Linked DNA regions of Bradyrhizobium diazoefficiens. The protein of the gene in region 1 interacts with the protein of each later gene in a pairwise test. Links are inferred from orthologs where the notes say so. Each region holds a gene or a part of one and is shown on either strand. Other genes may lie near its edges.

Evidence for each region.
Region 2: the proteins of JJE66_RS01140 (region 1) and rplK interact in binary tests that used the Escherichia coli proteins (3 or more experiments, as listed by UniProt). The link is inferred for Bradyrhizobium diazoefficiens from one-to-one orthologs.

The regions. Positions count from the first base shown.
Region 1 is NZ_JAENXS010000001.1:234,900-252,179, reverse strand. What follows is about bases 6,251-9,175. They hold JJE66_RS01140 (50S ribosomal protein L11 methyltransferase), read right to left. Parts: upstream 8,195-9,175; coding sequence 7,307-8,194; downstream 6,251-7,306. Other genes in these bases: JJE66_RS01130 (NAD(P)/FAD-dependent oxidoreductase), read right to left, coding at 8,814-9,175; JJE66_RS01135 (Flp family type IVb pilin), read left to right, coding at 8,350-8,514; JJE66_RS01145 (aminopeptidase P family protein), read right to left, coding at 6,251-6,942. Also shown: DNA repair protein RecN, read left to right, coding at 1-1,241; NAD-dependent DNA ligase LigA, read left to right, coding at 1,339-3,486; JJE66_RS01150 (multidrug effflux MFS transporter), read right to left, coding at 3,604-4,881; more of JJE66_RS01145, read right to left, coding at 5,116-6,250; more of JJE66_RS01130, read right to left, coding at 9,176-10,424; JJE66_RS01125 (spermidine synthase), read left to right, coding at 10,598-12,880; JJE66_RS01120 (glycerophosphodiester phosphodiesterase), read right to left, coding at 12,904-13,887; JJE66_RS01115 (hypothetical protein), read left to right, coding at 14,013-15,275; JJE66_RS01110 (L,D-transpeptidase), read right to left, coding at 15,335-16,099. UniProt on the Escherichia coli protein: Methylates ribosomal protein L11.
Region 2 is NZ_JAENXS010000008.1:707-8,881, forward strand. What follows is about bases 3,657-6,391. They hold rplK (50S ribosomal protein L11), read left to right. Parts: upstream 3,657-4,677; coding sequence 4,678-5,106; downstream 5,107-6,391. Other genes in these bases: secE (preprotein translocase subunit SecE), read left to right, coding at 3,793-3,984; nusG (transcription termination/antitermination protein NusG), read left to right, coding at 3,984-4,544; rplA (50S ribosomal protein L1), read left to right, coding at 5,113-5,805; JJE66_RS37400 (2-hydroxyacid dehydrogenase), read left to right, coding at 5,914-6,391. Outside these bases: JJE66_RS37355 (SDR family NAD(P)-dependent oxidoreductase), read right to left, coding at 1-268; JJE66_RS37360 (histidine phosphatase family protein), read left to right, coding at 402-1,100; JJE66_RS37365 (SDR family NAD(P)-dependent oxidoreductase), read left to right, coding at 1,170-1,937; JJE66_RS37370 (serine hydrolase), read right to left, coding at 1,988-3,211; more of JJE66_RS37400, read left to right, coding at 6,392-6,870; rplJ (50S ribosomal protein L10), read left to right, coding at 7,452-7,970; rplL (50S ribosomal protein L7/L12), read left to right, coding at 8,025-8,175. UniProt on the Escherichia coli protein: Forms part of the ribosomal stalk which helps the ribosome interact with GTP-bound translation factors.

The DNA.
Region 1 (17,280 bases):
TGCTCGATGCCTTCGCCGGGCTCGAGAAGGACGTCACAGCCGTCGAAGCGCTCTGGGACGCACGCCGCACCGCGAATACCGAGTTGGACGATCATCGCGCCGGCAAGGAGCGTGCCGCGCGCGAGGCGGATTATTTGCGCCATGCCTCCGACGAGTTGAAGCAGCTTGCGCCAAAGGACGGTGAAGAAACCTCGCTCGCCTCCCGCCGCACCACCATGATGCAGGGCGAGAAGATCGCCTCCGATTTGCGCGAGGCGCAGGAAGTCGTCGGAGGCCACCATTCGCCGGTTGCGGCGCTGTCGGCCGCCGTGCGCCGGCTGGAACGTCGCGGCGTCAATTCGCCAACGCTGGTCGAGCCCGCGGTGAAGGCGATCGATATCGCCATCAACGCACTGGAGGAGGCCGACCAGCATCTCCAGGCCGCGCTCGCCGCAACCGATTTCGACCCGGCCGAGCTCGAGCGCATCGAGGAACGGCTGTTCGCGCTGCGCGCCGCTTCGCGTAAATATTCGACGCCGGTTGATGGCCTCGCCGCGCTCGCCGCCAAATACGCCGCCGACGTGGTGCTGATCGATGCCGGCGCCTCGCGGCTGAAGAAGCTGGAGCAGGCCGCGATCGAGGCCGATGCCCGCTATGCGACTGCTGCGAAAAAGCTCTCGGCGGCGCGGCAGAAATCGGCCGAGAAGCTCAACAGGGCGGTCAATGCCGAACTCGCACCGCTCAAGCTCGAGCGTGCAAAGTTCATGACCCAGGTGGCGACCGACGAGGCCGCGCCGGGCCCGCAAGGCTTCGACCGGGTCGAGTTCTGGGTGCAGACCAATCCGGGCACCAGGGCCGGTCCGATGATGAAGGTCGCCTCCGGCGGCGAGCTCTCCCGCTTCCTTCTGGCGCTGAAAGTCGTGCTGTCCGACCGCGGCTCGGCGCCGACGCTCGTGTTCGACGAGATCGACACAGGCGTAGGCGGCGCCGTCGCCGATGCCATCGGCGCGCGACTGGCGCGGTTGGCCGGCAAGGTGCAGGTGATGGCCGTGACTCATGCCCCGCAGGTCGCCGCCCGCGCCGACCAGCATCTCCTGATCTCCAAGGATGCGCTGGACAAGGGCAAGCGCGTCGCCACCCGCGTCAACGCACTTGCCGCCGACCACCGCCGCGAAGAAATCGCCCGCATGCTCGCCGGCGCCGAGATCACGGCCGAGGCAAGGGCGGCCGCGGACCGGCTGCTTAAGGCGGCGACGGCTTAGGCTGCGCCTCCCGGACGCAGCGCGTTGCGCTGCATCCGGGGCAACAAGATCTCAACGTGCCTTTACCCCTGCGCCCGCTCCGTCGTATCCAAGCACCATGGCAAGAGCAGCAAAATCCAAACCGCTTCGCGACGTCGCCGACCTCACCAAGGCGCAGGCCAAGGTCGAGCACATGCGGCTCACGCTCGAACTCGAAGAGCACGACAAGCGCTACTATCAGGACGACGCACCCACCGTCACCGACGCCGAATATGATGCATTGCGTCATCGTCTCAACGCGATCGAAAAACGCTTTCTGGAATTCGTCAGCGCGGACTCGCCGTCACAGAAGATCGGCGCGGCGCCATCCGGGCGCTTCAAGAAGGTCCGGCATTCCGTTCCCATGCTGTCGCTGGACAACGCCTTTGCCGAAGAGGACGTGCGCGACTTCGTCGGCCGCATCGTGCGCTTCTTGAAGCTCGATGACGACAAGGTCAATTTCTCCGCCGAGCCGAAGATCGACGGCCTCTCGATGTCGCTGCGCTATGAGGGCGGCGAGCTCGTCACTGCTGCGACGCGCGGCGACGGTGCGGTGGGCGAGGACGTCACCGCCAATATCCGTACGCTCGAAGACGTGCCCGAGAGGCTGAAGGGCCGCAACGTCCCCGACATCTGCGAGGTGCGCGGCGAGGTCTACATGACTAAGAAGGCCTTCCTCGCGCTCAACGAGCGACAGAAGGCGGCCGGCGATACCGTCTTCGCCAATCCGCGCAACTCCGCCGCGGGCTCCTTGCGGCAGAAGGATCCGACCGTCACCGCCTCGCGTCCGCTCGGCTTCTTCGCCTATGCCTGGGGCGAAATGAGCGCGATGCCGGAAGAGACGCAGAGCGGCATGATCCACTGGTTCGAGCGCTGCGGCTTCAAGACCAATCCGCTGACGAAACTGTGTCACTCCGTCGAGGAGCTGATCGCGTTCCATCAGAGCATCGAGGAAGCGCGCGCCGAACTCGACTACGACATCGATGGCGTCGTCTACAAGATCGATCGCATCGACTGGCAGGAGCGGCTCGGCTTCGTCTCCCGCACGCCGCGCTGGGCCATCGCGCACAAGTTTCCGGCCGAGCGCGCCATGACGGTGCTCCGCGACATCGAGATCCAGGTCGGCCGCACCGGCTCGTTCACGCCGGTCGGCAAGCTCGAGCCGGTCGGTGTCGGCGGAGTGATCGTGCAGAACGTCACGCTGCACAACGAGGATTACATCAAAGGCATCGGCAACAAGGGTGAGGTGCTGCGCGAGGGGCGCGACATCCGGATCGGCGACACGGTGGTGATCCAGCGCGCCGGCGACGTGATCCCGCAGGTCGTGGATATCGTCCTCGACAAGCGGCCGACGAGCGCCAAGGCGTTTCACTTCCCCAAGACGTGCCCGTGTCCGCTGCACACCGACGTCGTGCGCGGGGAGACGGCCGCCGGCGAAGAGGAAGCGCGTGCCCGCTGCACCGGCGAGTTCGCCTGCCCCTACCAGAAGATCGAACACCTCAAGCTGTTCGTGTCGCGGCGCGCCTTCGACATCGATGGTCTCGGCGAGAAGCAGCTCCAGTATTTCTTCGACAAGGGGTGGGTGAAAGAGCCTGCCGACATCTTCACGCTGGAGAAGCGCAACGCAAAGCTCAAGCTCGAGGAAATCGAGGGCTACGGCGAAACCTCGGTGCGCAATCTGTTCGGCGCGATCGAGAGCCGGCGCAGAATCGCGCTGGAGCGTTTTATCTATGCGCTCGGCATGCGCCATGTCGGCGAGACCACGGCCCTGGCACTGGCGCGCGGCTATGGTTCCTGGGACGCCTTCCACGATGCCTGCCTCAAGGTCGCCAAGGGCGACGAGGAGGCGATGGCTGAGATGGACGCGCTCGACCAGATCGGCGACACCGTGATCAAGAGCATCGCCGATTATTTCGGCGAGGACCACAACCGCGGCATTGTCGAGCGGCTGACCAAGGAGGTCGAGATCGTCGACGCCGAGAAGCCGAAGAGCAACTCGGCCGTCGCCGGCAAGACGGTCGTGTTTACGGGCTCGCTGGAGAAGATGACGAGGGACGAGGCCAAGGCCACGGCAGAAAGGCTCGGCGCAAAAGTGTCCGGCTCGGTGTCCAAGAAGACCGATATCGTCGTCGCCGGTCCAGGTGCGGGTTCGAAGCTCACAGAAGCCAACAAGCACGGCGTCAAGGTGCTGACTGAGGATGAGTGGCTGACGCTGATCGGAGAGTGAGCTCTCTCCCCGTCATTGCGAGGAGCTCTTGCGACGAAGCAATCCAGATTGCCGCCGCGGAAAGATTCTGGATTGCTTCGCTGCGCTCGCAATGACGAGGAGAGGGCGTGCCGTCCCTCAGATCATCCCCGCCTCGTCCTCCTCGGCCTGCCCGATCAGCGTCTCGCTCACCACCAATTCGCGGCGAGGGACGACGAAGATCATCGTACAGGCGCAGAGCAGCGAGACGGCGAGGACGGCCGAGGTCAGCGGCAGCGTCGTTGCGGAGTGGCCGCCGAGATAGGCGCCGAATTGCGACATCAGGGCGCCGATCCCCTGTTGCAGAAAGCCCATCGCACCTGACGCAGTGCCGGCGGCTTCGGGACGGATGCTGATGGCGCCGGCTGCGGAATTCGCCATCACGAAGGCGTTGCCGACCATCACGATCATCTGCGTGCCGAACAGCCAGGCGGGAGCCTCGTTCCAGCCGCTGAAACTCCACAGCAGGTTCAACAGGCTGCCGCAGAGTTGCAGGCCGAGCCCGAACCAGATCAGTTTCTCCAGCGAGTGTCGCGGCGCGAAGCGCACGCAGAGCAGATTGCCGACCAGATACGCGAATCCCGTCGTGGCGAACCACGCGCCGTATTCGGCGCTGGTCCGGCCCATCTGGGTCACCACGATGTAGGGGCCGCCGCCGGCGAAGGTGAAGATGATCTGCGACGCCAGCACCTGGCACATCACGTAGCCGATGAAGGCGCGGCTCTTGATCAGGGTGCCGACGTCGCCGCGAAAACCGCTGCCGGCCACACGGTCGCGACGCGTCTCGGGCAACGCGATCGCGATGCCGATGGCGACCGCGAGCGCGCCGACCGTGACGGCGTAGAAGATCGCCCGCCAGCCGAACGCGGTCTCGATCAGGCCGCCGGTGAGCGGCGAAACCATTTGTCCGATCATCAGGGCGGCGACCACAAGGCTGATCATGGAGGCGACCCGGTCGCGCGCGTAGATGTCGCGGATGATGGCGCGGCTTACCACCATGCCGGAGGCGCCACCGAGCGCCTGGAAGAAGCGCGCGGCAATCAATTGCGGCAGGGTTTCGGCGAAAATGCAGGCGACGCTCGCCGCGACCATCAGGGCGAGGCCTCCGAGTAGCACCGGGCGTCGGCCGAATCTGTCCGACAGCGGCCCCATGATCAGCTGCGACAGTGCGATGCCGACCATGTAGAGCGACACCGTCATCTGCGCGATCGAGATGTCGCGCCCGAATGTCGTGGCCAGTACCGGCAGCGCCGGAACCAGGATGTAGAGCGAGATCGGCGCGATCCCGGTCATGACGACCAGCAGCAGCAGCACCACGCGCGAGGTCGCGAGGTTCTTTGTCGCCATTCCCGGCGGCTTGCTGATCATGCCGTGCATGCTGGACACTAGCCGCTTCGCGATTGCTGCGAATATGGCCGTTTCGTCATGCGGCTATGCGCAATACTCGCGCCGCATAATTGGTGTCAGCACCCGCGAAAGCGGGTGATCCAGTATTCCAGAGGGTTGTGATTGACCGAGAAGCCGCAGCGTACTGGATTCCCCGCTTTCGCGGGGAATGACAGCCGAGATTGCGAGCAGCCTTGCACAAATCGCGTAGCGGCATGCGCGGCGCTACGTCAGCTCCGCCGTGGCCTGATCGAGCCAGGCCTTCGTCGCTTCGTCCAGAGCCGGCCCCACCTCGGCGCGAACGCGCGCGTGGTAAGCGTTGAGCCAGGCGAGCTCGTCGCGGTTCAGCATCGCCGTATCGATGAGCCGGCGGTCGATCGGCGCCAAGGTCAGCGTCTCGAACGCGTTCATCGATTTCTCGGCGCCCTTGATGTCGGCGGCGACCACCAGCTCGAGGTTCTCGATGCGGATCCCGAAGGCGTCGGTCTTGTAATAGCCGGGCTCATTGGAGAGGATCATGCCGCGCTTCAGCGGCGTGGTGCCGAGCTTCGAGATCCGCGCCGGCCCTTCGTGGACCGAGAGATAACTGCCGACGCCGTGGCCGGTGCCGTGCTCGAAATCGACGCCGGCGGCCCAGAGATATTGCCGTGCCAGGGTGTCGAGCTGCGCGCCGGTGGTACCGTCGGGAAACACCGCGCGCGCGATTGCGATATGACCGCGCAGCACGCGGGTGAAGCGGTCGCGCATCTCGGGCGTCGGCTCGCCCACCGCCATGGTGCGGGTGATGTCGGTGGTGCCGTCTTCATATTGCGCGCCGGAATCGATCAGCAGCAAATCGCCGCGCGCGATCCGCCGGTTGCTCTTGCGGGTGACACGGTAATGCACGATGGCCCCGTTCGGCCCGGTGCCGGAGATGGTCGGAAACGACACGTCCTTCAGCGCGCCGGTGTCGCGGCGGAACGTCTCCAGCGCCTCCACGGCGTCGATCTCGGTGAGCTTGCCGCTTTCCGCCTCGCGGTCGATGAAGGCGAGGAAGCGCGCGAGTGCGATTGCGTCACGGCGGTGTGCCGTCTGCGTGCCCTTGATCTCGGTCGCGTTCTTCACCGCCTTCAGCAGCGCAATCGGATCGCTGCCGCGCACCGGCTTGCCGCCGCCGCCTGCGATCAACCGGCTTAGGGCGTCGGCCGCCGTGGCGTTGTCGAGCGCGATCGCCGCACCGCTCTTGGCGAGCGCCATCAGCGTCGGCGCCAGTGCATCCGGCTCGCGCACGTCGGCCGATTGCTCGAGATGGTCGCGCGTCAGGTTGGAGAGCTTGCGGTTGTCGATGAACACGGTCGGTCGGCCGTCCCTGGGCACCAGCGCGTAAGACAGCGGCAGCGGTGTGTGTGCGACGTCGGCCCCGCGGATGTTGAAGGTCCAGGCGACGGCATGACTGTCCGACAGCACCAGCGCGTCGGCGCCGAGCTTGTCGATTTCGCTCTTGATCTGCGTCACCTTGTCGGCCTCGGCGACGCCGGCATATTGCAGGCCGTGGATCGCGATGGGGGCGATCGGCGGCTGCGGCCGGTCCTGCCAGATGGCGTCGACCGGATTGCTGTCGACCGCCACCAGTTCGGCACCGGCCTTGGCGCAGGCCGCGGAGAGGCGCTCGGCTGCCGCAAAAGTGTGCAGCCATGGATCAAATCCTAGGCGATCACCGGATTTGAGGTGCGCCGAGACCCAGCTCTCCGGTGGCGGATCGATCAGCGATTCCACCGCCCACGCCTTGCCGTCGACCTGCTTGGCCGCCTGGATCGTGTAGCGGCCATCGACGAAGACGGCGGCCTCCTGGGTCAGCACCACCGCGAGTCCCGCCGAGCCGGTAAAGCCGGTCAGCCAGGCGAGCCGCTCTTCGGAGGGCGCCACATATTCATTCTGCTGCTGGTCGGCGCGCGGAATGACGAAGCCGGTCAGCCTGCGGCGGGCGAGTTCTTCACGAAGTGCTGCGAGGCGCGCCGTCAATGCGACGCCGGCCTCGGGCTCCTCGAATGTCTGGAAGTGCGCTTCGAACATGGCTCAGTTTAGGATCATGGCGATCAGTCCGCAATCTAGACGCATTTGGGGTCGCATCTGGCATGGACTGTGCTTGAAATAGTTCCATTCGAATTGAGTGGAGTAAAGGATGCGGCTGTTGCGCTTCGTCCACAAAACAGGGAAATTCGAGCAAGTGGTTCATCTCAACGGCGAGGGGACACACGATGCCAGCGTTCACGTTTGAGAAGATCTCGCCGCCGGTGCGCCGCGCACCCGCAGCCACGCCCCCGAAGAAGCCGCGCGGTCTCATCAGCCAGATGATCAGCCGTTTCGCAGAGCGTCGCGCGAGGCGGGCATCGCGCGCATCCGTGCGTGGTGACGAGAAACCGGCGAAGTAGAGCTTTCACCCCATCTTCCGCAGCAACAGGCTGCTCCACCCCTCGATCCGCAGATGCCGCAGTGGCACGAGGCCGCGCGCGCGATAGGCGGCGATCACGGCGGGGGCCTGGTGCGTCAACAGGCCGGAGAGGATGATTCGGGCGCCGGGCGCAAGATGTCGGGTCATCGGCCCCGCCAATTGCCGTAACGGATTGGCAAGGATGTTGGCCAGCACCAGGTCGAACGGGCCGCTTTTGGCAAAGTCCGGCGCGGCGAAGCCGATGGCGTGGATCACCCGCACATGTTGACCCACCTCGTTCAGGGTAGCGTTCTCGGCCGCGACCCGCACTGAAGGCGGGTCGATGTCGGAGGCCAGCACTGCGCGATGCAGCGCCTTCGCCGCCGCGATCCCCAGCACGCCGGTACCGGTGCCGAGATCCAGCACGCGCTTGGGGCGCGCATGTTTCAGGACATGGTCAAGCAGCAGTAAACAGCCACGCGTGGTTCCGTGATGGCCGGTGCCGAAGGCCAGCGCCGCTTCGATCTCGATTTTGAGCTTGTTTGGCGCCACGCGGTCGCGGTCGTGGCTGCCATGGACGACGAAGCGCCCGGCCGGCACCGGGACGAGATCCTCCAGGCTTGCCTTGACCCAATCCTTGGCCTCTATCGTGTCGAAGGAAAGCGTCGCGGCGATGTGATTTCCTGCTGAAGTTGCAACGAGTTCGCGCAGCAATTTCTGATCCGGCGCCTCGGCAAAATGCAGCGTGACGTCCCATTGTCCGTCCGGCCGCTCGAAGGCGGCGACCGCAGCATCGCCATCGAAAACGACCTCCGTGAGGATGTCGACAACACGTCTGGCAGCAGCCTCGTTGGGAAGCGAAAAGCTGGCGCGATGGGTAGGGGATGGCTGCATTCCAGGGTTCCGTCAGGTTCAATTTTTGGAACTTTTGTTCTCAATTTTCCGTACAACTTGCAGTTCCCCGGTTAACTTGACCGTAGGCTGTCCACCGTAGATTCCCGGATGTTGGAACCAACCAACACACCCTGGAATAGAAATGGAGGCTAGTCTTGAAGCGCGTGGTTTTGAAGTTTTGGTCCGATGAGTCCGGCGCAACCGCGATCGAATACGGTCTGATCGCGGCCGGGATCGCGCTGGCGATCATCACCGTGGTGAACAGTCTGGGCAGCACGATGAACGACAAGTTCGGTTCGATTAGCAGCTCCTTGAAGTAATTTCTGCCTCCCATTCCCGGCGGGGGCGCCTTTCTTCATAGACGGCTTTTTCGACGACCGCCCGCTGGGGGAATAGCCCTCCGGCGGGCGAAGTCATTTTGGGGAGGCAAGCGAGACCCGTCATCGCTGCCCCTGTCTACAGGCTGTTAACTTATGATCCGGGGGCCATCCACCGACTTATGCCCAACTTATCCAGTCCTTTTCCACAGCCTGATCCGTGCTTGTACAAAGCCGTCGCGTCAGGCTTCCCCGGCTTCAACACGGCTTGCCAACAGGCAATCCACGCCCCGTCCACAGACCTATCCACGGCTTGCGAACAGGCTGCGGTGATCCCTTAAAATCGCTTGTGCCGCGTTGTGGCCGGGGGCGCCGGTGACGCCGCCGCCGGGGTGGGCACCGGAGCCGCAATGATAGAGGCCCTTCAGGGGGCCGCGATAATCGGCATGGCCCAGCATTGGGCGCGCCGAGAACAGCTGGTTCAAGGTCAGCGCGCCGTGGAAGATGTCGCCGCCGAGCAGGCCGAACTGCCGCTCGAGGTCGAGCGGCGAGAGGATCTGGCGCCCGAGCACGCTTGCTGCAAAGCCCGGCGCGTAGCTGTCCACCGTTGCAATCATGAGATCGGCGACCTCGTCGCGATGGTCGTCCCAGGACTTGCCGTCGGGCAGTTCAGGCGCGACATGCTGGCAGAACAGGCTCGCGACATGCTTGCCTGCGGGCGCGAGCGTGTCGTCGAGCGTGGAGGGGATCAGCATCTCGACGATGGGCTGACGGCTCCAGCCCTGCGCCCGCGCATCGAGATACGCCCGGTCCATGTAGCCGAGGCTCGGCGCCAGGATGATGCCGGAGGAGAGGTGATCGCCCTCGCCCGGCAACGCCGTGAACGAGGGCAGGCGGTCCAGCGCCACGTTCATGCGGAAGGTGCCGGAGCCGTTCTTCCAGTGGCGGATGCGGGCGAGGAAATCGGCGGGCAGTGCGTCGGGCGCGATGAGCTGCGTATAGAGCAGCTTTGGATTGACGTTGGCCGCGACATATTTGGCGCGGATCGTCTTGCCGTTCTCCAGCACCACGCCGATGGCGCGGGCGCGTTCGACGATCACCTCGCGCACGGCAGCGTCGGTGTCGATCGTGACGCCGCGATCGCGCGCGGCGCGCGCCATTGCCTGCGTGATCGCGCCCATGCCGCCGATGGCGTGGCCCCAGACGCCCTTCTTGCCGTTCACCTCGCCAAAGGCGTGATGCAGCATCACATAGGCCGAGCCGGCCGCGTAGGGGCTGGCATAATTGCCGACGATGGCATCGAAGCCGAACAGCGCCTTGACCAGATCGTGCTCGAACCGCTCGTCCAGCATCTCGCCGGCCGAGCGGGTGAAGAGATCGAGCAGGCTGCGGCTTCTCTCCAGCGTCAGGCCGCGCAGGATGTTGGCCGTCGTCAGCGCGTTCGCGGCCTCGCGGATGGCGCCAATGCCAAAACTGTCGAGCAGGTTCGGCGGTGCGCGCAGCACGAACTGCCGCAGCACATCCGCGATGTCCTCGAGCTCGCGCGAAAACCCGTCGAGCGCATCGGCATCGCGCGCGCTGAGCCGCGCGACGGAGGCCTTCGTCCGGCCCTCGCCGGTGAGGAGATAGTTGCCCTCGGGCGCGGGCAGAAAATTCTGCGCGCGCCGCTCGACCACGCGTAGGCCCTGCTCGGCAAGGCCCAGATCGCGGATGACCTGCGGGTTGAGCAGACTCACGGTGTAGGCCGCGACCGAGTTGCGGAAGCCCGGATGAAATTCCTCGGTGACCGCGGCCCCGCCGACCACCTTGCGGCGCTCGACCACATGCACGCGCAAACCCGCCGCCGCAAGATAGGCTGCGCAGGTGAGGCCGTTATGGCCGGCTCCGATGATGACGACGTCGGTTTCGGTCATGACAATTTCTGAATGTTCCGTGGTCGTTCCGAGGTCGCCCGAAGGACCCGCAACGACGTTCTATATCAGGCATTTCTCGCGGCATCATCACGAGACCATTTATTGCCCGTTCAGGCGGCTTGTGCTCCATTGCGCGCGCCCCGGCCGCCCGCCGGGAGTAAGCCGGAGCTCCCATGGATTCGATCGTGCAACCCGCCGCCACGGAGCAACCGTCCTCGTCGCGCAACCGGCTGCTGCTGACGGTCTACACCGCCGCGATCTTCGTCAGCGCGCTGCTGCTGTTCTCGGTGCAGCCGCTGTTCACGAAAATGGTGCTGCCGCGGCTCGGCGGCTCGCCGGCGGTGTGGTCGGTGGCGATGGTGTTCTTCCAGTCGCTGCTGCTCGCGGGCTACGCCTACGCGCATCTGCTGATGCAGATCAAGAACCGCGTCGTGCCCGTTGTAGTGCATCTGGTGCTGCTAGTGCTGGCCTTCGCGACGCTGCCGCTCAGCATCGCCAGCGCCTATGGCGAGCCACCTAGCGCCGGCTACGCTTTCTGGCTGCTCGGCCTGTTCGTGATATCGATCGGGCTGCCGTTCTTCGCACTCGCCGCCAACAATCCGCTGCTGCAAGCCTGGTTCGTCCGCACCGGCCATCCTGACGGTCGCGATCCCTACTTTCTCTATGCTTCCTCCAACATCGGCAGCTTCCTCGCGCTGTTGTCCTATCCGTTCCTGCTGGAGCCGATCTTCACGTTGCACACGCAGAACCGGCTCTGGACCGGCGGCTATGGCCTTTTGATCCTGCTGATCGCCGCTTGCGGCGTGTTGCTGTTGCGTTCGCCGAAGCTGGCTGTGACTGACACGCAGGCTGAGAACGCCGACGCGCCGGCGCCGACCTTGGTCACGCGGCTGCGCTGGATCTTCCTCGCCGCGGTGCCGTCGGGCCTCCTGATCGCCGTGACCGCGCATATCTCGACCGACGTCGCGGCCGCGCCACTGCTGTGGGTGCTGCCGCTGTCGCTGTACCTCCTGACCTGGGTGGTGGTGTTCCAGTCGCGGCCGCTGCTGCCGCACAAATGGATGCTGATGCTGCAGCCGGTCGCGATCGCGGGCGTCATCTTTCTGCTGGCTTTCGGCGGCGAGCAGAATTTGCTGCTCACGCTCGGCGGCCATCAATTGTGCTTCTTCATTATCGCCATGGCATGCCATGGCGAATTGGCGCGGACCCGCCCGCCAGCCAAATATCTCACCGGCTTCTATGTTGCGCTGTCATTCGGCGGCATGGTCGGCGGCCTCTTTGCCGGCCTCGTCGCTCCCTTCACGTTCTCCTGGATCGCCGAATATCCGATCCTGGTCGCGCTTGCCGCGCTGTGCCGGCCTTCGGCGAACGAGCGTCTTGCGGGCGTCGTGCGATGGTATTGGCTGGCGCTCGCCGCGCTTGCCGTCGCGCTGGTTGCGCCGTCTTACATGACGGGCGATCTCTCGACCTGGTTCGAGGACCACCGCGTCTGGATCGCCGGCGCCGTCGGCGTGCTCGGGGCGCTTCTGGCGCTCGCGCTCAATGCCGATCGCTGGAAGATCTTTGCCACTGTCGCGCTGGCGCTGGCCTTGATGCGGATCTATCCGGCCGACGAAGGTCGCGTCACCACCGTGCGCAGCTTCTTCGGCGTCCACAAGATCGTGGTGACGCCGGGCGGCTATTTCCACGTGCTGATGCACGGCACCACGATCCATGGTGCCGAGCGCTTCCTCAACAATGACGGCACGCCGGTCACCGGCCGGCCCGAGCCGATCACCTATTATCACAAGGACGGCGGCATCGGTCAGGCCATCACCGCGATCCGCGAGCGCAAGGGCGCGCCGTTGAAGGTCGCGGCGATCGGCGTTGGGTCGGGCACGCTCGCCTGCGCCGGCGAGCCCGGCGAGAGCTGGAAATTCTTCGAGATCGACCAGTCCATGGTCGATGCCGCGCGTGACCCGAAGAATTTCCGCTACATCTCGAGCTGCCAGCCGGACCTCAAGCCGGTGATCGGGGACGCACGCCTCACCTTCGCCAAGGAGCCCGACGGCGTCTACGACCTCATCATCGTCGATGCCTATTCGTCGGATGCGATCCCGATCCATCTCGCCACCGAAGAGGCGATGAAGATCTACAAGGACAAGCTCGCTCCGCACGGCGCCGTGGTGATGCACGTCTCCAACCGGCATCTCGATCTCGAGCCTGTCGTGGTTGGCATCGCCGATGCCAACGACCTGAAGAGCTGGGTCTACGACGAGGATTCCGGCCGCGACGCCGACTACATCTTTTCCACCGACGTCGTCATCTCCGCCCGCGAGGCGGCGGATGTCGGCAAGCTCGCCTCCTCCAAGCAGTGGGAGGAGACCGATCCCGACGAGAAGGTGCGGGTCTGGACCGACGACTATTCCAACATCCTCGGCGCGCTGTACCGGCGTTTGCGGTATGGCGAGCAGTAGCGCTTCGCTGCCTGGGTGGAGGCTTACGGCTTGACCGGTGTCCCCGCAGGCAGCGCAAGCCCCTTCTCGCCGACGACCTGCCGCAACAGGTCCGGCCGGTCCGAGATGATGCCGTCGATGCCGATCTCGATCATCCGCGCCATGTCGTCGGGCTTGTTGACGGTCCAGACCACGACGCGCAATCCCTGCGTATGCGCTTCAGTGACGAGCGCCGCCGTCACGTCGCCGAAATAAGGCGACCACACCGTGCCGCCCGCGGCCTTGATCGTGCGCGGCAGCGAGCCGCCGTGATCGGCCGGGCTGAAGCCCGCCGTCCAGCTGGTCGCCTTGTCGAGGACGTTTGTTGGCGCCGAGCCGCGCTGGAGTGTCAGGTACACGGTTGGAATTTTCGGTGCCTGCTGCTGGACCAGCAGCAGGGTCCGCCAGTCGAACGACTGGATCATGACGCGGTCGGAAAACTTCTCGTCTTCGATCACCCCGAGCAGCTTCGCGACGAAGGCCTGCGGCTCCAGCGATTGATCCGCATGATCCGGATCGATCTTGGTCTCGATATTGAAGCGCACGCGTTCGTTGCCGGATTTGCGCACCAGCGCGAACAGCTCCCTCAGCGTGGGAATGCGGATCCCCGGCACGGCGCGCTGGTCGGGAAACTGCTTTGCATAGGCGCTGTCCGGCCGGATTTGACCGACGTCATAGGTCCTGACCTCGGCGAACCGCAGCTTTGCGAAAGGCGTGCCTGGCGGAGCGACATAGGCGCCGTTCGTGTCCCGCGCGAGATCCGGATTGAGGCCGCGCTCATGCGACACGACGACCTCCCCGTCGGAGGTCACGCCAACGTCGAGCTCGAGCGTGTCCACGCCCATCGAGAGCGCATTGGCAAAGGCCGGCAGGGTATTTTCCGGCATCAGCGCCCGCCCGCCGCGATGCGCCTCGAGGTCGAAGGCCATGGCTTTTCCCGTCGTGAGAATCGAAAGCACGATCAGAATTGTCGCAGCATGTGATGGCATCACAATTCGCAGCCCAAGTGAAAGGAAAAGCATATGAAATCTTCGCTTGTTTCGTCCAGTACTGCGGTTGACGGCGACCGAAGAAAGCCGAAACTGCTCTCAAAAAGGGACCGGGAGCAATTCACATGCGGCTCATCTTCATCGCAACGATGGCGGCTCTGATGGTTGGGCAGGTGGCGGCCAAGGACGTGTTGTCAGGCGCGAGCCTTTATGCGGATGTGGGGCGCTACGCATCCTTCGGCCTGCACCGCTTCGGCTCGCCCGGTGATCGCGCGACCGCCGACTGGATCGCCGGCGAGCTCTCCGAGGCCGGCTTCGCGATCAAGTTCCAACCCGTCGTGCTCGGCCGGCAATATGTCGTGGAGCGAGCCAGTGTGGCGGCGGCCGGCGCGGCTGTCGAGGCGACGCCGTTCTGGTGGCCGCCGGAGGACAAGGCCAGCTTCCATCTCTCCGCGCCGCTCGCGCGCGACGGCGACGTCGCTGGTAAGATTCTCTGGATCGACCTGCCATTCGATCGTGGGGCCTATCTCGGCCCCGCCCATCGCGCGGCGATTGCCGAGGCGGCCGCGAAGAAGCCCGCCACCATTCTGCTGATGATCGGCAATCCCGCCGATGATCGCTTTGCCTACAATGTCACGCAGGAGGATGCACCCTGGCCGGTGCCGGTGATGGTGGTAGGCGCCAAGGCGCGCGGCACCTTCGATCGCGCGTTGGCATCAGGGGCGCCGGTGACGTTCGACGTTGCCGGGCATTACGATCGCAACGTGTCGGGCCGGAATGTCATCGCCGAGACCGGCATCGGCCGCGGGCCGACCATCGTCGTCTCCACGCCGATGACCGGCTGGTATACTTGCGTCTGCGAGCGCGGCCCCGGCATCGCCAACTTCCTGGCGCTGGCGCGCACGACGGCTGCGGAAAAATGGCCGGCGCATTTCGTCTTCATCGCCACCGCCGGTCACGAGATCGGCCATGGCGGCATGGAGTTGTTCCTGAAAGACGGCGCGCCCGCGCCGAAGGACACGCTGGCCTGGATTCATTTCGGTTCGTCGAATGCGTGTTACGCCTTTGCGGACGGAGCCCGCACCGTGCGTCCCCAAGAGGAGCGCGCTCTCGTGCTGAGCAAGTCGGCCGTCGCGCTGACCGACGAGGCCTTTGCTGCAATTGCGGCAAAACGCCTGGTGGCGGAGAAGCAGGCGATCGGTGAGCTGCGCGACGTCCATGCGGCGGGCTACGCCAATTTCCTCGGCATGGCCGGCCGCCATCAAACGTTCCACACGCCCGCAGATGATCTCAGGGCGACCGGGCCCGAGATCCTCGAGCCGGTCGCCCGCGCCTTCGTCGATGCTGTTCGGAAGATCGTCGAACGCGGCGACGCCGCGTTCAGATAGAGCATGATCCGGAAAAGATCGGAGCGGTTTTCCGAAAGGATCATGCTCAAATCATAGCGTCAGTTTTGGTAGTAGCCCCGCGGCTGATAGTACTGGCGGGGCTGCTGCTGATAATAGTAGCCCTGCTGGCCATAACCCTGATCGTAGGACGGCTGCTGTTGCTGGTAGACCTGCGCGCGGTTGATCGGGCGCGGCGCCGGATAGCGCGCGCCGGTGTCGCTGCCGTCGGCCGGATAGATGTAGTTGTCATCCTGCGGCATGTAACGGTGCGCGGGCTGCACCGACGGCGTCAGATTCACGGGATCGCCTGAGGTGGCGTACTGCTCCTCGGCTGGCTGCGGGGCGCGGGCCACCGCTGTGGTGTTGCGGCCCCGCGGATTGCGGGCCAGCGCCACCTGCGCCGAGCCGGTCAAGGTCACCGTGGTGTTGAGCACGCCCTGCTCCTGCACCAGCGCGTAGAGCGTCGAGGCATTCTGGCGCGACAGTCGCACGCAACCATGCGAGGCGGGCGTGCCGAGACGACCGACCGAGTCGGTACCGTGGATGGCGTGCCCGACCTTGGTGAAGAAGATCGAATGCGGCATCGGCGCGTCGTCGAATTCCTTGGAGTAGTGGTCCTCTTCCATCCGGAAGGCGCGGAAGCTGCCGTTCGGCGTCTCGCGTGAGGGGATGCCAGTCGACACCGGCCAGTGATAGCGCGTGACGCCGTCGACCGCGACGGTCATCTGCTGATTGTCCTTGTCGATGGTGATGTCGACCTTGGCCTGCGCGGCGCCCGCGCTCAAAAGCATCAGGGAAGCAAAAGCGATGAAAAAGGAACGCATCTGACGTCTGGCCTCCGGCCTGTTCTCGCAAGCGCCGCGGCTCTCCGTCCCCGGCATGCACTATGCCCGCAATCCGGCTTTCGTTCCAGCGGCCTGCCGGCCCATCGTTAACGTGATGCCGGGCGTAAGCAAGGCCGCTTTGTGCCGCGCGGACCGCGGCGGTGCTGACATTTTCGCGAGCGGGAGAGGCGTTCACAACACCGACAATTCGTCACAAAGGCGCAACCATTTGGTCGGCCTGCGCGTTAAAGATCGCTTGCCTCCAGGTGGCTATCGCCGCCGCTCACCCCTTAAAGCGTGATGGCATTAAGTTCGATATCCTGAATTTTTGAGGTAGTTGGCGCATTCCACGGGTGTGAAGGCATCGAGTGCGTGGCCGATTGCAGCGCAGACCGCATCGACAGTTCGCGCGGCAGCTTTGCGAAGCAGGTGCTTGAGCTTGGCAAAGACCTGTTCGATCGGGTTCAAGTCGGGCGAGTATTTTGGCAGGAAGAACAGTTTGGCGCCGACCGAACGGATGAGCTGGCGAACTGCTTTGCTCCTGTGGCTGCCGAGGTTGTCCAAGACGACGATATCGCCGGGCCGAAGGACGGGCAGTAGAACCTTTTCGACATAGGTACGAAAGCTCGCGCCATCGATCGGCCCCTCGATGAACCATGGCGCATCGATCCGATCATGCCGCAGAGCCGCCAGGAAGGTCATGGTCTTCCAGCGGCCGTGGGGCACTTTGGCGTGAAGTCTGTCTCCGCGCGGCGCCCATCCCCGCAAGGGCGCCATATCGGTCCTGGTCCAGGTCTCGTCGATGAAGACCAGGCGCTCAGCTTCGACGCGATCTTGATACTTTGTCCACTGGGCTCGCCGCCGCGCGACCTCGGGTCGATCGCGTTCGCCAGCCGCCACGCTTTTTTTTGAAGCTGAGCTTCTCGGCATGCACGAAGTCCCACACCGAGTGGTAATCGACCTTCAGGCCGCGTCCGGCAAGCTCGGCAACGAGCCCGCGTATGGTGAAATCGCCGGCCTTGATCCGTTGCGATAGCCAGACGGCGTGGTCTCCCGAAACCGCCTTCGGCTTGTGACCGCCCATCTGGCCAGGCTCGACGCTGCCGGTCTTCTCGACCCGCTTCATCCAGCCAATTGCCGTGCTGATTGCCACTCCGAACCGCTTGGCGGCTTGATTGCGG
Region 2 (8,175 bases), on another replicon or contig:
CATTGGCCCAGATCACGTCGAGCCGGCCGTGCGTCTTCACCGCCTTGTCGATGACGGCCATGACGTCCTTCTCGGAGCCGGCATCGGCGATCATGGCCTCCGCGACGCCGCCGGCCTTCTTCACCTCCTCGACAGTCTCCTTCACCGCCTCGGTGCGATCGACCGCGATCAGTTTCGCGCCTTCCCTGGTGAACAGGAGCGCTGCCGCGCGACCGATGCCGCTGCCGGCGCCGGTGATGATGACGGATTTGCCTTGCAGACGGCCCATGCGTTTCTCCCTTTGGTTGGTCCGCAACGCTTGCCGCGCAACGGAATTTCAAACAGAATTTCAAACGGTAAAGTGTCTTGAGACACGTTCACACCTGACGTACAGCGACATCACACGGGATGGAAGGGTTTCGATGGCAGCCGCAGACAAGTCGAATGTGGTCACGACACGGTGGTGGTGGGTCCGTCACGCGCCGGTGCGCAATGACGGCGGCAACATCTACGGTCAGTCCGATCTCGCCTGCGACACCAGCGACGCCTACGTCTTCAATGCTGTTGCCAAGGTGCTGCCACGCAACGCGGTCTGGTATTCGAGCAATCTGATGCGCACGCACCAGACCGCGGAAGCGATCTGGGAGGCGGGCTATCCGCGGCCCGCGTCGATGACGTGGGAGGCGGATCTCGCCGAACAAAATCTCGGCCGCTGGCAGGGCATGAACCGCGCCGCCTTCATTGCGAGCCGCCCCGTGGGCGCGAGCTGGTTTGCCGATATCAACGAGCCGGCGCCTGGCGGCGAAAGTTTCATGGATCTCTACAACCGCACACGCCGTACCGTCGAGCGCATCAACAATGAAGCGGCCGGGCAGGACGTGATCGCTGTTGCCCATGGTGGCACCATCAAGGCGGCGATTGGCCTCGCACTCGACGGCCAGGTGGAGCGGGCGCTATCGTTCGACATCGACAATGTCTCGATCACGCGGCTCGATTATTTCGCAAGCCCCGAGCGCTCGATCTGGCGACTGCCGATGGTGAACCAGCAGCCGTGGATCGCCGATGACGCGCATGCGGAGATGCATCAGCCGGCCGGACCGGAAGTCAAGAAGCTCGCCTGAGCAATTGTACGATCGCACGGACCCGGCGTAAGCCTCACACCGATCAAAATCATACTCTGGGAGAGAAACATGACCTTGTTCGACATGAAGGGAAAAGTCGCCGTCATCACCGGCTCGACGCGCGGCATCGGGCTTGCGATCGCCGAGCGCATGGCCGAGCACGGCGCCAAGGTGGTGATCTCCTCGCGCAAGGCCGATGTCTGCGATGAGGTGGCGACGTCAATCAACGACAAGTTCGGCAACGGCACAGCGGTGGCGATCGCCGCCAACATCTCGTCGAAGGAGAATCTGCAAAACCTGATCGACGAGAGCAACCGCGCCTTCGGCAAGATCGACGTGCTGGTCTGCAACGCGGCATCGAACCCGTATTACGGTCCGCTCGCCGGCATTTCCGACGATCAGTTCCGCAAAATTCTCGACAACAACATCGTCGCCAACAACTGGCTGATCTCGATGGTGGTGCCGCAGATGATCGAGCGCAAGGACGGCTCAATCATCATCGTGTCCTCGATCGGCGGCCTGAAGGGGTCGACCATCCTGGGTGCCTACGCAATCTCGAAAGCCGCCGACATGCAACTCGCGCGCAACCTCGCGTGCGAATACGGCAAGCACAACATTCGCGTGAATTGCATCGCGCCCGGACTGATCAAGACCGACTTTGCCAAGGCGCTGTGGGACAATCCGGAGAATTTGAAAGCCTCGACCGCGCGCTCGCCGCTGCTCCGCATCGGCATCCCCGACGAGATCGCGGGTGCCGCCGTGTTCCTGGGATCGAGGGCCGGCGACTTCATGACCGGTCAGACCATGGTGATCGACGGCGGCGCGACGATTAGCTGATCTGGCGTGTCCCGGACGCGGTGCATTGCGTCGCGTCCGGGCGCGCAAGCTCAATCGACCGCCGCGTAAACCAGATCCCGCACCAGTGTCCGCGTAAAATCGCGCTGTCCCGGGCCCTGGCTCATGAACACGACGAACATATCCTCCTTCGGATCGATCCAGAAGAACGTCCCCGCAATGCCGCTCCAGAAATACTGGCCGACGCTGCCGGGGAAGGGCGCGATGCCGGTGTCGCGGCGCACGGCGAAGCCGAGGCCAAAGCCGTGGCCGGGCGACAGCAGCGTGCCATTGGTCACGACGTGCGGCCCGAGATGATCGGAGGCCATCAGCTCCAGCGTCTTGCGGCCGATGATCCTGTTGCCGTCGAGCGTGCCGCCGTTGCGCAGCATCAGCGCGAAGCGGGCATAGTCCATCGTGGTTGAGACCAGACCGCCACCACCGGACTCCATGATCGGCTGCTCGAGCATGTTGAAGAGCGCAACCTTGTCGCCGGTCCAGGGATCGGCCGCGAACGGCTCGGTGAGGCGGGCGGCATTGGCCTCAGAGGTCGCGAAGCCGGTTTCGGTCATCTGCAAGGGCGCGAGGATGCGTTCGGTGAGGAAGGCGCCGAGCGATTTGCCGCTGATGATTTCGATGATGCGGCCGAGGATGTCGGTGGAGCGGCTGTAGTTGAACTCGTCGCCGGGGTGGCAGACCAGCGGGAAGCTCGCCACCAGCGCGGCGTGCTCGGCATTGGTGATCTTGCGGCTGCGGACGCGGGACTCCTGGTAGATCTTGTGCACGGGGCCGTCGCCCTGGTGCTCGTAAGTGAGACCCGAGGTGTGACGGAGCAGGTCCTGCACCGTCATCGGCCGCTTCGGTGGAACCAGTTCCAGTCTGCCCCCGCTGACTACGCCGACCTTCTGGTCGGCGAATTCCGGAATGAATTTGGCAACGGGATCGCCGAGGAGGAGGTGGCCGTCCTCGACCAACGTCATGATGCCGACCGAGACGATCGGCTTGGTCATCGAGAAGATCCGGAAGATCGAATCAAGCGCCATCGGCGCGGGGCCAGCCGGGCTCTGCTTGCCGAGCGCCTCGAACCAGCCGACCTGACCGCGGCGGGCCACCAGCACGGTCACACCGGGCACGGTTCCCTTGTCGATCTCGCGCCTGAACGCATCCGACATTGCCTGCAAGCGGGGCCGCGATAGCCCCAACGTCTCCGGCTCGGCCTCAGGCAAAGGCGGGGTTTTCGGCGCGATCGCGGCGTGAGAGGCGGCTGTGGCGGTCATGTTCACTCCCGGGGGCACATTATTATCGGGAACGAACTCTGGCCCAGAAGCAGCCGTACAAACAAGCGAAGCCAGCGCGCTTCACCCTTGCATTCCGGCCTTGCAATCCAGCCGTCCCCTGTGCTTGAAAGCGCCCCTGATCCGCGGCGACGCAGGGTCCGTAGGAGTGTAGCTCAATTGGTAGAGCACCGGTCTCCAAAACCGGGGGTCGCAGGTTCGAGCCCTGCCACTCCTGCCAGCTAATCCCAGACAATCAGGATTGAACGGTAGGACGGCGGCGGGCCGAAAGCTCGAATCGTGGTTCATGGGGATCGGCTAAGCCCTTGATCCCGATCGGGTCCACGGCAAGCGGCTGCGCACGTCCCGGCCCGCCACACCTTGACCTTTGGCCCCATCCGCAGTATCTACCCCCCACTCGCAGCCGGCCCGTTAGACGCGGATCTCCGGCGCGGCTTTGAAATCCCCGAACAATCGAGCCCGGTTTTCCGGCTCATCCTTCGAGACAGAGGGCTGGGCCAACGGCGGCTGTTCGGATCCCTGAAATTCATTCGCGTCTGTCAACGGACGTTGGACCTCAAACGATGGCAGTCAGCCCGTTCAAGTTCTTGCAGGAAGTGCGCTCGGAGACCAACAAGGTCACCTGGCCGACCCGTCGTGAGACCACGATCACCACCATAATGGTGTTCATCATGGTCGCCGTGGCCTCGATCTTCTTCTTCGCCGCCGACCAGATCATCCGTTACCTCATCACCTTCCTTTTGGGCATTCACTGATGGCAACAGCAGCCGCTGCAACCCAATCGACCGACAAGCGCTGGTACATCGTCCACGCCTATTCGAACTTCGAGAAGAAGGTCGCCGAATCCATCCGCGAGCAGGCCAAGCAGCGCGGGCTCGAAGAGCTGTTCGAGCTGGTGCTGGTTCCGACCGAGAAGGTCACTGAAGTGCGCCGCGGCCGCAAGATCGATGCCGAGCGCAAGTTCTTTCCGGGCTACGTGCTGGTGAAGATGAAGCTGACCGACGAGGCGTTCCATCTGATTAAGAACACGCCGAAAGTCACGGGCTTCCTCGGTGCGGAAAACAAGCCGATGCCGATTTCGGAAGCCGAGGCCATGCGGATTCTACACCAGGTGCAGGAGGGTGTGGAACGGCCGAAGGCGTCGGTGTCGTTCGAGATCGGCGAGAACGTGCGCGTGGCCGACGGTCCGTTCGCCTCGTTCTCGGGTGTGGTCGAGGAAATCGACGAGGCGCGCTCGCGCGTGAAGGTCGCGGTGTCGATCTTTGGTCGCGCCACGCCGGTCGAGTTGGAATTCGGTCAGGTCGAGAAGGTCTGATCGGGTAACGCGGGAAGCCGAAAGGCTTCGCGCAACAAGAGGCCGTGGGAGGGAGAGGGCGGTTGCCAGCCGCATCCGACCCAGACCACGAACCTGAAACCGCTGGCCCAGGCCGGCACAACAGGAGTGATACATGGCAAAGAAAGTGACCGGATACCTGAAGCTTCAGGTCCCGGCCGGTGCGGCGAATCCTTCGCCCCCGATCGGTCCCGCGCTTGGTCAGCGCGGTCTCAACATCATGGAGTTCTGCAAGGCGTTCAACGCCCAGACCCAGAAGGAAGAGAAGAACACCCCGATCCCCGTCGTGATCACGATCTACGCCGATCGTTCGTTCACGTTCGAGATGAAGACCCCTCCGATGTCCTTCTTCCTCAAGCAGGCTGCCAAAATCCAGTCCGGCTCGAAGGCGCCGGGCCGTGACAAGGCCGGTGCGGTGACACGCGCGCAGGTGCGCGAGATCGCCGAGAAGAAGATGAAGGATCTGAATTGCGACACCATCGAATCGGCCATGAAGATGGTCGAGGGCTCTGCCCGTTCGATGGGTCTGGAAGTGGCGGGGTAAGGGCTCATGGCAATCGGAAAGCGTTTGAACAAAGCCCGCGAAGGTGTTGACCGCGAAAAGCTTTACCCGCTCGCGGACGCCATCAAGATGGTCAAGGAACGCGCGAAAGCGAAGTTCGACGAGACCATCGAGGTCGCGATCAATCTCGGCGTCGATCCGCGTCACGCCGACCAGATGGTCCGCGGCGTCGTAACCCTGCCGAACGGCACCGGCCGTACGCTCCGCGTCGGCGTGTTTGCCCGCGGCGCCAAGGCCGATGAGGCCAAGGCCGCCGGTGCCGACGTCGTCGGTGCCGAAGACCTGGTCGAGAAGGTGCAGAACGGCTCGATCGATTTCGACCGTTGTATCGCCACCCCCGACATGATGCCGCTGGTCGGCCGCCTCGGTAAGGTGCTCGGCCCGCGCGGCCTGATGCCGAACCCGAAGATCGGCACCGTGACCATGGACGTCACCGGTGCGGTGAAGGGGGCCAAGGGCGGCTCGGTCGAGTTCCGCGTCGAGAAGGCCGGCATTCTGCAGGCCGGCGTCGGCAAGGCCTCGTTCTCCGAGGAGAAGCTGGTCGAGAACATCAAGGCGCTCGCGGATGCGGTCTCGAAGGCCAAGCCCGCCGGCTCCAAGGGCACCTACATCCAGCGCGTTGCGGTGTCCTCGACGATGGGCCCGGGCGTGAAGGTCGAGCCGGGCACCATTCTCGGCTAAGGTCTGCCTCGGTGAGAGGTTTGGAAATTGCATGAGGCGAGGGGCGGAATTGGGCAACCGATTCCGCCCCTCGTCGTTTGTGGGCGACACTCGCCGGAAATAAGAACAATGGCTGACAAGGTCCTGATCTACTCGCGCTTTCCCAAGACGATGATGGCGCGCTTCGCCGAACGGTTCGAGCTGCTCGACACCGGTGGCAAGCCGGCGCGGGAGGTGTTTCCGGCGGACGAGCTCGGCGGCATCCGCGCGATCCTCACCGCGGGCGGCACGCCGCTGGGCGCCGAAGCGATGGACCTGTTTCCAAAACTCGGCGCGATCGTCTGCTACGGCACGGGCTACGACGGTGTCGACCTGAAGGTCGCCGCCACACGCAACATCGCGGTCGGCCACAGCCCGGGCGCCAATGCGGCCTCGGTCGCCGACATCGCGATGACCCTGATGCTGGCGACGACGCGGCGGATCCTGATCGCCGACCAATATGTCCGCAGCGGCGACTGGGCGGCGTCAAAACAGTCGCCAATGATGCGCCCTCGGGCCGGCATGTCCGGTCGCCGCATTGGCATCTACGGCATGGGCGAGATCGGCCGCAAGATCGCTGCACGCTGCGCCGCGTTCGAGGCCGACGTGGGCTATTACAGCCGTACTCGGCGCGACGTGCCGCCCTATCAGTATTTCCAGTCGCTGGAAGCGCTCGCCGACTGGTGCAGCGTGCTGATGATCGCGGTCCGGGCAGGGGCCGAGACCCAGCACGCCGTCAACGCCGATATCCTGAAGCGCCTTGGTGAAGACGGTTATGTCGTCAACATCTCCCGCGGCTCGGTGATCGACGAGAAGGCCCTGGTCGCGGCCCTGACCGACAAGATCATCGCCGGCGCCGGCCTCGACGTCTTCGAGAAGGAGCCGCACGCCCCCGACGGGCTGACGGCGCTCCCCAATGTCGTGTTCGCCCCCCATCTCGGCGGCCACACCCTCGAATCGCACGCCGCCATGCAGAACTGCGTGCTGGCCAACCTGAGCGCGTTTTTCGAGGGCAAGCCGCTGCCTTACGGGGTCAAGTCGGCCTGAATCGGCCATTGCCAGGCCGGGTCAAGCCCGGCCGGCAACGGTTTGGAACTGGTGTGAATTTTGCTCTTGGCAAGCAGGCAGAGAGCGGTTAAAGAAGCGCTTCCGGACGTGCCGGCCTTGGCTGGCGCGTCTGTGCGCGCATTCCGAAAACCCGACGCGACAGGAGATCATTCCTTTTCAGGACGTCCGTAAGGATTTGCCCGAAAAGGAAGGAAAATCCATCGGTTGGTGGGATGCGGGCAGAGGTCAGGCGGTTCGCCGGCTGGCCTTGTCCTGTCCAAGACTGCAGGCGCCCGCGGGAAGTTTCGATTTCTCAACGGCTTAATCGCATGGCCTGCATAGACGGGTGAAGACCGGATTTCACGTCGCATTCCACTCCTTAGGGTGGTTGCGAAACGGGTCTGGTTCGGACCTCGACACGCCGTGGGCTCTGATGGGCTCCCGGAGGGCAGGCTTTGAATTGTCGTCTTGCCCGGCGTGTCCGATGGGGTTTGACCCTGAGGTTCAGGTTTGGGCGGGACGATGGGTGCAACCCGGCGGTCCCGCTTTTTGCGATGACCGCCAACCGGAAAGAGCTTGCTGTGGAACGAGCGGCAAAAAAAGAGGCGGTCGAACAGCTCAATGGGGTCTTCAAGACCACGAGCGTCGCGGTCGTTGCTCAATATTCCGGCCTGACCGTTGCCCAGATGCAGAAGCTGCGCATGCAGATGAAGCAGGCTGGTGCCTCGGTGAAGGTCTCGAAGAACCGTCTCGCCAAAATTGCTCTTGAAGGCACTGACGTCGTTGCCATCGGCCCCATGCTGAAGGGACCGACCGTGATCGCCACTTCGAACGATCCGGTAGCGGCGCCAAAGGTCGCCGTCGAATTCGCCAAGGCGAACGAAAAGTTCGTCATCATTGGCGGATCGATGGGTACGACCGTCCTGAATGTCGACGGTGTGAAGGCGCTTGCCTCGCTGCCGTCGCTTGACGAACTGCGCGCCAAGATCGTCGGCCTCCTCGTGGCCCCGGCGACCAAGCTGGCTCAGCTCGCCAACGCGCCCGCGGGCAAGCTCGCGCGCGTCATCCAGGCTTATGCCTCAAAGAGCGAAGCGGCCTGACGCCCTTCGCAAAACTCAAACCCGAACCAGACTTACATTCAAGGAAACTGAACAATGGCTGACTTGCAGAAGATCGTTGACGACCTTTCGAGCCTCACCGTGCTCGAAGCTGCTGAGCTCGCGAAGCTCCTCGAAGAAAAGTGGGGCGTCTCGGCCGCCGCGGCTGTGGCTGTGGCCGGCCCCGCCGCTGCTGCCGCTGCTCCGG